Regions from separate parts of the Mesorhizobium sp. M1A.T.Ca.IN.004.03.1.1 genome, predicted to be linked through region 2. Evidence: riboswitches for the same ligand, from Rfam matches in the RefSeq annotation. Region 2 holds a riboswitch; the other holds the start of a gene.
What was found. A riboswitch is a leader RNA that binds a small molecule or an ion and turns the genes downstream of it on or off. The one in region 2 is predicted to bind thiamine pyrophosphate.

Region 1 (5,679 bases), on a different contig from region 2:
GCGCGCCAATGCCGAAGCCGACTTCTCGCACCTCGAAGCCCTGATTGGCGCGAGGTCGCTGTCGGAAGTCGTCGAGTTGCAGGCCGTCTTCCTGCGCAAGCGCGTCGAGATGACCGTCGAGCAGACCAGGACATCCAGGCCGTGACTGCCAAGGCCGCCGAGGAAGTGTCCAAGCCGGTCAAGGAAGCCTTCGAGAAGGTTTTCAAGGAACTCAAGGTCGCCTGACTTTCTTGTTTGACCGTGATCTTTTCCGAAAACCGGTATCCGCGTTTCGGGATCATGGTCTGAGGCGATGGGAAAAATACCGGCAAGGCGGCGGCACATCCACCCGCCGTCTTCTGGGGCTAGGTGGCTAGCACCTCCCGCCGCCGGTCCTTTTCTTTTTGGCTGGCGGGCTTTGGCCAGCCGGACACGCAAAGCCTGCCCGTACCGTTTCAGCAAGCATCATTTTGTCCAAACGCTTGATGAACTGTCGCGTCGTTGCTCGCGATGACGGCGACCTGCTGGGTTAGTGCACAAGTATCCTGACGGCACAGAATCCGACAGCGCGCACCTTTCATTCGGCCGCAATCCGTTTCGGAGTCACGGCATCTGACCGGCGGCTCCATGAGTGGACGCTTCTCCGTCATGCCACGTCGAATCTCTTCGTGATTTCGCTGGCGTCAAACAGCCGACACGTGCCGGTGCTACGTATCGCTCGAGTTTGCACGAAGGTCCGAAGATGCTGCACGTCGACCCTAAAATGCCGGCGACGGTTTTCACACTTTCCCCTAATCACGGCAACAAAACTGTGACGACGCGCGTCCGCGGCACGAGCCTCAAGAATGCCGTCCGGTTCGTCATGGAACGCCTGCCAAACGTGGAAAGATCGCGGTCTCTTATCCGGACAGCGACGCATTCACTCTATTTTGCGGAGATCGAAGCGCTCAACAGGCGACCGGAATTTCTCGATGAAGACACCGGCTCGACATCGGCGACGGTGGGACCGAATTGACCGGTTTAGGAAGAGAGGAAATGGGAGTGGGAAGGTTCGGTACTCCGGTGAGGGTTCAACTCGGTCGCATTTGATCGGGATCGCATAGTTGTGAACACCAACGAGGCGGCGCAGATCCTGCTGCACGCGTCGCCTGTGACGGATAGTGACGTCCGGCTCTGCCTTGGCCGTACCTTGCGGTATACGATACCATCGCCGCCAGCCGTCGCGATTATCATAAAGCGTGCCAGGCGGGATCGCTTCAATCGCGGTCAGACCCAATCCGTCGAAGGCTTTTGAGCTCAGAGGCGAAGGCAAGTCCTTCCCCCATGTGCCGCGCGAGCAATTCATCCCCTACGTTCCACAGACAGACTAAGCGCACATTGCATTTCTCTTCCTATTGACAGTTCCTCGGCCCAGGTTTCGTATCAATAGTACAAAGATGTCAATGGATCATGGATGATTTTGCCAAGGCAATTCGCAAACCGATGTCGCTCGTGAGTGATGATGTCTCGCGACGCCTAAATTCATACAATCTGTCGTGCACTGCCGTTTAGAACCTCGCCGAGCGGCATAGATTTCGCGACCTCTTCTGGTCGTGCGACATGCAGTTCGGCGAGATACCAGCCGGTCTCCTCCGCGCCAGCGGCATCGATCCCCAGCCGGCGGAGATTGTCGAGCACATGCTGCCGTTCCTCGGCTGAAGCAAAACGCCGCTGCCGGAACAGTCCCTCCAGCTTTTCCGTGACATAGCCGTGCCGGCCCAACATTTCTTCCGGCCCCCCGAAATCGAACATGCGCAGCACGAAATGCGCCATCCACGGACGACTGTCGAGGCTCGTTTCCAGGAGCCGTTCCAGCGAAGTCTCAGTAACATAGCCGACGCAGCCGGTCGAAATGATAAGGTCGGCGTTTTCGATCGCCGCCGTGTCTTCTGGCGTCGGATCGCTTTTCTCGAGATTGGTCGCAACACCTGCGTCGAGCATGCCCGCATCGACTGCATAGGCTATCGCGCGATCTGCCGGGTCGACACCGACAATTTCGAGCGCGGCATCCGCCGGTTCGGCATAGAGGTCACGGTCCCGCTGAAGAAGCGCCTCGAGATCGTCGGCCGCCGCCGCTCCGTAGAGCCGGTAGAGTTCATCCATCGAACGTCCGTGCTTGAGAAGCGCGCCGTTGATCCCATAAGAGCAACCGAGATCGATCACCTTGGCCGGTTCGGATTCGGTGGCGTTACGCCGTGCTTCGATCAATCGTTGAAATCGAGGTTTTGCTTCCTGAGGAATCCGATAGCCCAGGCGAGATAAAGTTGAAAAGTAAGCTGTCGGCTCCGGACTGTTATAAATATTGTTTAAGTTTATCTTGCCAGTCACGTCGTAGCTAAGATTTTCCAATATATCGACTCCGTTTTTCATGTCACAAAATTAACGCCTCCGCACAAACGTGCGCGAAGAAGTTATTTTCCGGATGCGATGTACTATTTAGCGCATAAGCTGCGAGAATTGAACCCGTACCGGAGAAAAATTCCCTGTCGCCGCACAAAACGCCTTTACAGCAGCAGATATCAACCCCGAAGCTCAGTGGCGGCACCAGCAGACGATCCTGGCCCACGGGCCTCAGCGGCAACTCCTGGGGCATGTTACAGGATTCAAAAAGTTGACACTCTCTATGAAATAAAAGGACGATCGTCCTGCCGATTGGCCCCCCTGATAGGTAAATGGTATACCCGTCGCCGTCCGAACTGGCCGGCCTGAATCCAATTCTGTTCCGTCATGACGTGAGGCTGGTGGGTCTTCCAAGCGCCGATTTGGCCGGGTAGGATTTGCAGGGGGGTGAACAACCGGATGAACAAACGGAATGATGCTGGAAAAACTGCGCGCCTGTTGGGGGTTTAGCCCGACCGTCCATAGGAATGTCGCCCTGGTCGAAGGCTTTCTGAAGGGCAAGAGTTTCGCCGACCTGGCGCAGGAACATAGCCTGTCGAAATCGAGGGTGCGCCAAATCATCGAGAAGGCTGATCGGCTCGTGGGCGGCGGCATCCTGACCAAGGCTGAACCGTCCAAGGCCTCGCCTCGATCCGATTTCATGGTCGACTATCCGTATGTGTGGAACCTGGCCGAGATGCACCGGCTCGGTAGCGTCACGCCGCATCATTTCTTTGCGGAGTTGGAACGCGCCGGTTCGCTGGAGCGGCTGGTTGACAAGATGAAGCGGTTGCCGTGGCGCGCACCAACGACACGCGAGCTGGCGCGCCTCGTGTGGCAAAAGGAGAGGGGCGAGAGCCCATGGCCTGCAATGAAGCGATCACGCGTTGCGATCGTGGAACCAAGCTGCCCGGTCGACCATCCGGATCGTGGCCTTCAATGCCAGCTCGCCTTGGAACCGGCCTTTCAGCAATTGGCTGAGCGGGCAGCGGAATCCGGCTGGACCGAGGACGAGATAGCCTACGCGCTCCTCGAGCTCGCCGGCGCGCGCCTCAAGAGCAACTCCGCCAATCGCGAGACTGAGAGGGCGATTGACCGGGCCAGGGCAACGAGATGAGCGGCACCTTCGAGAAGCTTCGCCTGACCCGATAGGAACGTCGCCGCGCCATCAGTTTGGCGGTGAAGGCTGACCCCGGCCGAGTCGGGCAGGCGAGCGGCAGTGCTGAAATAAGGGCGTGAGAATCCATGGTGATCTTGCGCATGGCGAACTCCTTCAAGTGACTTGTTTTCATCAGCCTAACCAGAGGTGCCACCCGGCCTGGGTTCTTGATACGGTGGCTGTGTCGAGACGCCAGGCGCCACCTCGCGGCTAAGCCCGCAAAGCGGACCTTTTTGTTGCAGTCGCAAAACGTGTCGAAGGTTTCGGGATATTTGCGACGAAAAAGCGGTCGTTGGCCATCAGCGCCCCGGCCAAATAAGGCGTGCTTGTTATTCAAGGTTAAGATAACCTGGCAGATACCGAGGGGTGCCCCGTCAAGGGGCTGAGATACTGTTGGCCGAAGGCAGCACAGTGACCCTTTGAACCTGATCCGGATCATGCCGGCGAAGGGACGGGTCTGACGCCTCTCTCCTTTGCCGGCCTCATACAAGTGGCCGCAATGACACCCGAAAAATCAACAACCACGGCCCGGCGTTCAGCGCTCACGCCTAAACTTTCGACGTTGACCCTCCTATGCGCCCTTTCGGTGCTGCCGTTGAACGTCTTTCTGCCATCACTGGCGAATATCGCGCAGGATTTCCGCGCCGATTACGCTCTCGTGAGCCTGTCACTAGCCGGTTACGCTATAGTGGCCGTCGCATTGGAACTGATCATGGGGCCGCTATCCGATCGGTTCGGGCGTCGGCCGATCGTCATGGTCAGTCTTGCCACGTTCACGATCGGGTCGATCGGCTGCGCCTTTGCATCCGATATTTGGACCTTTCTTGCGTTCCGTTTGCTCCAGGCGGCAATCACGTCCTGCTATCCAATTTCGATGGCGATTATCAGGGATACGGCCGGCAAAGAGCAGACGGCGAGCCGGATCGGTTATGCGACGATGATCTGGGCGCTGGCCCCGATGATCGGCCCAGCGCTTGGCGGTGTGGTGGATGAAGCCTTGGGCTGGCGGGCGATTTTCTGGGGTCTTGCCCTAGCCGGCATAGTGATGTTTGCCTTGTGCTGGTTCGAACTCGGTGAAACCAACAAAACCCGGTCGGGCAGCATCGTCCAGCAATTCCACGCCTATCCGGCGCTGTTCCGCGCACCCGGCTTTTGGGCCTACGCGCTGTGCATGGGGTTCTCGGTCGGTGCGGTCTACGCGTTTCTCGCTGGCGCTCCACTCGTTGCTGCAATATTCGACGTGTCATCGGCCTCGCTTGGCTTTTACATCGGCAGCATAACAGCGGGCTTCGTGTTCGGCAGCTTCCTGTCCGGACGTTACGCCGGCCGTTTCCCTCTGACCACCATGATGATAGTGGGGCGCATCGTCGCTTGTGCCGGCCCTGCGATTTGTCTGGTCCTGTTTTTCGCAGATGTCAGGCATGTGATTGCGCTATTCGTCCCTTGCATTCTGGTCGGCATCGGCAATGGCTTGACCATGCCGAGCGCCAATGCCGGCGCGCTCTCGGTGCGGCCGAACCTGGCTGGAAGCGCAGCCGGCTTGGCAGGCGCTATGACCCTTGCGGGTGGCGCAGCCCTTTCCTCGATCACAGGGGCCGTCCTGACGGAGGGCAACGCAACCTATGCGCTGTTCTCCATCATGCTTTTTTCCGCCGGGTGCGGGCTGTTGGCGGCTGTGCTCGCGGCGCTCCTGCCAGGCGATTCTCAGTCCTGTCGGACGTGATGCCGTCCTGATAAACACGCGCTCTTTGCGCTTGAAAAAAGCAGTGCGTGCGGTGGGGGGCCCCCGTGGCGGCTTGATCACGACCTTCCAGCAGCAGCAATTAAGGGCAGCACAGGGTCGCGAGCGGCCACCGAAAGCTCCCATGCTAAACGACCAAGTTGCGGACAGACCAGAGTTGGCTGGGGTTCTTTCAGCCTGTCCCTTTCAGTTCTGCGCTGCCTTCCTCAACCAGTCGCACATTTGTCGCGCGGGCCGTGACAGGTGCGCCGCGTCAGGGGTCAGCAGATGATACTGTTCCCGTCCCGGCAGCACCGGGCCGGGAAGCTGAACAAGACGCCCCGACCGCAGATGCTGGCCGCAGGAGAGATGGTCGCCGATGGCAATGCCAAGACCGCGGAGC
Region 2 (5,679 bases):
TTCCTCAAAGTGCGCGAACCCCTTGTCCAGCCGGCGCGTCTGGCCGCGGTCGAGCCAGACGGTGGCGCGCGAGACGCGCTCGAGAAAGCGGCGGTCGTGCGAGATCAGGATCACGGCCGAGGAGGTGCGGGCAAGCTCTTCTTCCAGCCATTCGATGACCGACAGGTCGAGATGGTTGGTCGGCTCGTCGAGGAGCAGGATATCGGGCTCCGGCGCCATGACGCGGGCGAGTGCTGCGCGGCGCGCCTCGCCGCCGGAAAGGTCGTTCGGCCGCTCCTCGCCGGTCAGGCCGAGATGCTCCATCAGATAAGTGGCGCGATGCGGGTCGTCGGCCGGCCCGAGGCCGGCTTCGACATAGGCGCGCACGCTGGCGAAGCCATCCATATCGGGCATTTGCGGCAGGTAGCGCACCGTTGCCGAGGGCTGGCGGAATACTTCGCCGTCCTGCGGTTCGATCAGCCCCGCGACGATCTTGAGCAGCGTCGACTTGCCCGAACCGTTGCGGCCGACAAGCGCGATCTTCTCGCCGGCGGAGGCGCTCAGCGCCGCGCCGTCGAGCAGCGGCGTGCCGCCAAAAGTCAGTTTTATGCCATCCAGATTGAGAAGAGGCGGTGCCATGTCAGCTTTCGGGAAGAGGATAGGGGTGGGCGAGCAGCAGCGCCCGGCCACGCTCGAGCGCGATCTCGAGCCGACCCTTGATCTCATTTGATATGGTAAGCGATGAGCCGAACGCCACCTCGACACCGTCCAGCGGCCATTTGGCGCCTGAGACCGTCAGGCCGGCGAGGTCGGAGAAGCCGAGCACCGAGAACAGCGTGCCCTCGGCGTAGTCGAAGCCGGCTTTGCCCGGCAGGATCGGCACGCCTTCCTGCGCGCCGCTGGTCAGCAGCACGGTCATGCCCGCCTCGGCCAGCCGCACGCTCAGAGCCAAATGCAGAAAGGCATGATCGGCGCGCTTGCCGCCGAAGGCGCCGGCCAGCACCAGGCTGGTGGCGCCGCGCGCCAGCGCCTCGGCAATGGCGAGCTCGCCGTCGGTCATGTCCTTCTCGGTCGGGAAAATCTTGCGCGGCACGGCGGCCAGATTCTCCGGCAGGTTTGGCGGTACCGAGTCGAAATCTCCGACCCAGAGCTCCGGCAGGAGGCCAAGCATATGGGCATGGCCGATACCGGCATCGGCGGCGATGATGCGGGAGCCTTCGATCTGGCGATCGAGGCGAGGCGTGCGGACGAGATCGCCGCCAAGCAGGATGGTGAATGTGCCCATGGCCGTCGCCCTTACCAGCCCGGCCCACGAAACGGAAGCGGGCGCGTCCAAACGGAATCGCGCTTCGCTACCGCGGTGAACGATGATGATCCCCGGAAACTTCCGCTTGCGCGCCGCATCGGCCGGGCCTATGTCTCGAAATGCTCTAACGGGGTGCCGGACGCTGATTTTGCGAACCGGCTGAGAGGCAACGAAAGCCAACCCGCTGAACCTGATCCGGTTTGTACCGGCGGAGGGATTAGACGCTTCGGACCATCCGACGCCTCAATTCCTTTAACGCGAACGAAGGAGGCGCCGATGCGCTCGTTATTGTCCAACCTTGTTCTTGCAGCCGGCCTTGTTTCGCTTTTGGTGGGCGTCGGGCCTGCCGAGGCGAAAGACAAGCTTACCGTCTACACCTACGAAAGCTTCACCGCCGACTGGGGTCCCGGGCCCGCGGTGAAGAAGGAATTCGAGGCCGAATGCGGCTGCGATCTCGAATTCGTCTCGGTTGCCGACGGCGTGGCACTGCTCAACCGCGTCAAGCTGGAGGGCGCCGGCACCAAGGCCGATGTCGTGCTCGGCCTCGATACCAACCTGACCGCGGATGCCAAGGCGAGCGGCCTATTCGCGCCGCATGGCGCGGTGGCCGATTTGAATGTGCCCGGCGGCTGGAAAGACGACACTTTCGTGCCTTTCGACTACGGCTATTTCGCCGTCGTCTACGACACCGAAAAGCTGAAGACCCCGCCGAAGAGCTTGAAGGAACTGGTCGAGGGCGCCGGCCCCGACAAGATCATTATCCAGGATCCGCGCACTTCGACGCCGGGCCTCGGGCTGCTGCTGTGGGTCAAGTCGGTCTATGGCGACAAGGCGCCGGAAGCCTGGGCCAAGCTGAAGCCGAAGGTGCTGACCGTGACGCCGGGCTGGAGCGAGGCCTATGGTCTGTTCACCAAGGGCGAGGCGCCGATGGTTCTCTCCTATACCACTTCGCCGGCCTACCACATGGTGGCCGAGAACACCGAGCGCTATCAGGCGGCGTCCTTCGAGGAGGGCGAATATCTGCAGATCGAGGTCGCCGGCATCACCAAAACCGGCGCGAAGAACCCGCTGGCGGAAAAATTCATAGCCTTCATGACCGGGCCCAAGTTCCAGGACATCATCCCGGAGACCAACTGGATGTTCCCGGCCGGCAAGACCGACAAGCCGCTCAACCCGGCCTTCGAAAAGCTGGTGAAGCCGACCAAAACCCTGCTGTTCAGCCCGGACGAGGTGGCGGCCAACCGCAAGGCCTGGGTGGATGAATGGCTGGCGGCGATGAGCAAGTAGGACGCAGGATGGCGCTTGAGCACCCCCCTCTGTCCGGCCGGCCATCTCCCCCGCAAAGGGGGATCGGTGATTTCGCTAGCCGCCGACGGTGTAGGAAGAGCGGCAAAGCTGCCAATCTCCCTCCTAGAGTGGGAGATGTCCGGCAGGACAGAGGGGGGTGCGACGGAACGTGGCGTTCGCTAGCTCGAGCCAACGTGGTGCAGCGTGCAATCCACGCCGCGCCCTGACCCTCGCATCACCGCCGGCATCATCGCCCTTGTCGCCATCACTTTGCTCATCGGCGGCGCCTTCGCCGGCCTGATCCTCGAAGGCGCGAGCGGTCCGTCCAGCGCTGCCGCGGCCTTCGACAGCTATCTGCTCCGCGTCGCCCGCTTCACGCTTTGGCAGGCGCTGCTGTCGACATTGCTTTCGGTCTTGCCGGCAGTGTTCGTCGGCCGCGCCCTGTCCAGGCAAACGAACTTTCCCGGACGTCGCCTGATCCTGCAGTTGTTCACGGTGCCGCTGGCGCTGCCGGCCATCGTCGCCGCGCTCGGCGTGTTGGCGCTCTACGGCCGTGCCGGTTATTTTGCCGGCATCCTCGGCACGTTCGGCGGTGGGGAATGGCCGGGCATTTACGGCCTTTCCGGCATCCTGGTCGCGCATGTCTTCTTCAACCTGCCATTGGCCACGCGGCTGTTCCTCGAGGCGCTCGGCACCGTGCCGGCCGACCAGTGGCGGCTGGCGAGCCAGCTCGGTATGGACGCTCGGTCGGCCTTCCGGCTGATCGAATGGCCGGCGCTGCGCACGGTGCTGCCGGGGGTCGCCGGGCTGGTCTTCATGCTGTGCATCACCTCCTTCACAATCGTACTGACGCTGGGTGGCGGGCCGGCGGCGACGACGCTAGAGGTCGCGATCTACCAGGCGCTGCGCTTCGATTTCGATCCCGCGCGGGCCGTGACACTAACGTTTCTGCAGATCGTGCTGACCTTCGTCGTGGTCGCCATGCTGACGCGACTCGGCGCCAACACGGTCGGCGATGCGAATCTGCCGGTAGGGCCACGCCGCTATCTTGCGACCAGCACCACCGAGGCCGTGTTGAATGCCGGCCTCATCGTGCTTGCGCTGCTGTTCGTCGCCGCACCGATGGCGGCGACCGTGCTCGCCGGGCTGGAGGCGGATCTCGGCCGGCTGGCCGGCGAGGACGCCGTGCGCCGCGCGACGCTCACCAGCGCCGGGCTCTCCTTTCTCTCGGCGCTGTTTTGCGTGATGCTGTCGCTGTCGCTGATCGCCGCCCGACGCGCACTGGCCCTGAGGCGCCGCGCGGGCGGCGCCATGTCGCTGCTCGAACACGCCGCCGACACCGGCGCCGGTTTCGTGCTGGTCGTGCCGCCGATCGTGATCGGCGCCGGCTGGTTCCTGGCTCTGCGCAACATCACCGATGTGTTCGCCATCGCGCCCGTCATGGTCGTCGCGGTCAATGCGGTGATGGCAATGCCTTTCGCCATTCGCGCCGTCCGCCCTGCCTATGATGCGGCGAGCGAGCGCCACGAGCGACTCTGCCTGGCGCTCGGCATTTCCGGCTGGAACCGGCTGCGGCTGGTCGACTGGCCGTCGCTGCGGCGGCCCTTGGCCACCGGCTTTGCGTTCGCCATGGCGCTGTCGCTCGGCGATCTCGGCGTGATCGCACTGTTCGGCAGCGATTCCGTCCAGACCTTGCCCTATCTTCTACTCGCGCGCATGGGCAGCTACCGGACCGCCGACGCCGCGGGGCTGGCCTTGCTGCTCGGCCTCGTCTGCCTGCTGCTGGTTGTCGCCGCCGACTGGCTGGGGCGGGAGGCAAAGGCATGACGAGGGATAATAATGGCATCGCGGCCACGAAGGGCCTGGCCGTCACGTTGGACGGCGTATCCTTCAGCTATGGCGAGGCATCCTTCCGGTTCGATGTCGAATTCGCCGCCGGCAGGATCACCGCCATCATGGGGCCGAGCGGTTCAGGCAAGTCGACGCTGCTCAATCTGGTGGCCGGCTTCGAATCACCAAATGCTGGCAAGGTGCTGATCGGCGGGATCAATGTCGATAATGCGCCGCCCTCGGCGCGGCCGGTGTCGATGGTGTTCCAGGAAAACAACCTGTTCGCCCATCTTTCGGTCGAGGGCAATGTCGGGCTTGGCCGCTCGCCATCGCTCAAGCTCACGGCCGACGACCACCGCGCGGTCGCGGACGCGCTGGGGCGTGTCGGCCTCGCCGGCAAGGAAAAGCGGCTGCCGAGCGAGCTTTCCGGCGGCGAGCGGCAGCGCGTCGCGCTGGCGCGGGTGCTCATACGGGACCGTCCGGTGCTTCTGCTCGACGAGCCTTTCGCCTCGCTCGGCCCGGCGCTGCGCGACGACATGCTCGATCTCGTGGCCGGCATCCACGCCGAGCGACAGATGACCGTGCTTTTCGTCACGCATCAGCCGCAGGACGCGCGCCGCATCGGCCAACGGATCGCGTTCGTCGACGAGGGCAGGGTCGCGGCCACAGGGTCGGCCGCCGCTTTCTTCGACGGTGCTGGACCGGAGGCCTTCCGGCGCTATATCGGCGATCGAGGCGGCAGCGTTGCCGGATGACAACACATTGCCCGGAAGCGGACATAATTTACGGCCAAACCGGCTGCGGGTGATCAGGCGTTTGCTTGCCTTGTCCGGGGGAGTGTGGCTAGGTCCGGCCATGCTGGTCCGGGTGGGCCGTGATTTGCCGAAAGATTACGAAAGGAAGCCGATCTGACAGCCGGCATCGAGAGGGTATGGACTAAGCCGCTGGCGCGATTTTTCGCGATGGCCGGCTTTGCCGTGGCGCTGGCGAGCTGCCAGATGTTCACGCCGCCGGACGTGCAGGAGTCCGGCTTCCAGCCCTCCGACAAGCCGATCACCGTCGACAATGTCGTCGCCAATGCCAGGCTGGCCGAAATGGCCAAAGCGCAGCATCCGCGGATTCTCGCCACCTATGGCGGCGAATATTCCGATCCGAAGCTCGAGCGCATGGTGGCCAAGGTCGTCGGCAATCTGACGGTGGTCTCGGCCAATCCGACCCAGACCTATCGCATCACCATCCTCAACTCGCCCAACGTAAATGCCTTCGCGCTGCCGGGC

Region 1: it holds a riboswitch for thiamine pyrophosphate, as region 2 does, so the genes downstream of both, EOD29_RS29020 (multidrug effflux MFS transporter) here and thiB (thiamine ABC transporter substrate binding subunit) in region 2, are expected to answer to the same signal.

Annotation. Positions count from the first base shown of each region.
Region 1 covers NZ_RZTV01000018.1:11,682-17,360, reverse strand. Annotated here, with positions in the region: partial or broken gene EOD29_RS29040 (phasin) at 1-225, shown strand, start outside; gene EOD29_RS36145 (hypothetical protein) at 722-994, shown strand; gene EOD29_RS29030 (class I SAM-dependent methyltransferase) at 1,501-2,388, opposite strand; gene EOD29_RS29025 (hypothetical protein) at 2,999-3,514, shown strand; TPP riboswitch at 3,909-4,026, shown strand; gene EOD29_RS29020 (multidrug effflux MFS transporter) at 4,056-5,279, shown strand; gene EOD29_RS29015 (LysR family transcriptional regulator) at 5,484-5,679, opposite strand, start outside.
Region 2 covers NZ_RZTV01000004.1:492,184-497,862, reverse strand. Annotated here, with positions in the region: gene EOD29_RS16370 (ABC-F family ATP-binding cassette domain-containing protein) at 1-618, opposite strand, end outside; gene EOD29_RS16365 (thiamine diphosphokinase) at 620-1,264, opposite strand; TPP riboswitch at 1,404-1,519, shown strand; gene thiB (thiamine ABC transporter substrate binding subunit) at 1,562-2,572, shown strand; gene thiP (thiamine/thiamine pyrophosphate ABC transporter permease) at 2,777-4,399, shown strand; gene thiQ (thiamine ABC transporter ATP-binding protein) at 4,396-5,157, shown strand; gene EOD29_RS16340 (M48 family metalloprotease) at 5,365-5,679, shown strand, end outside.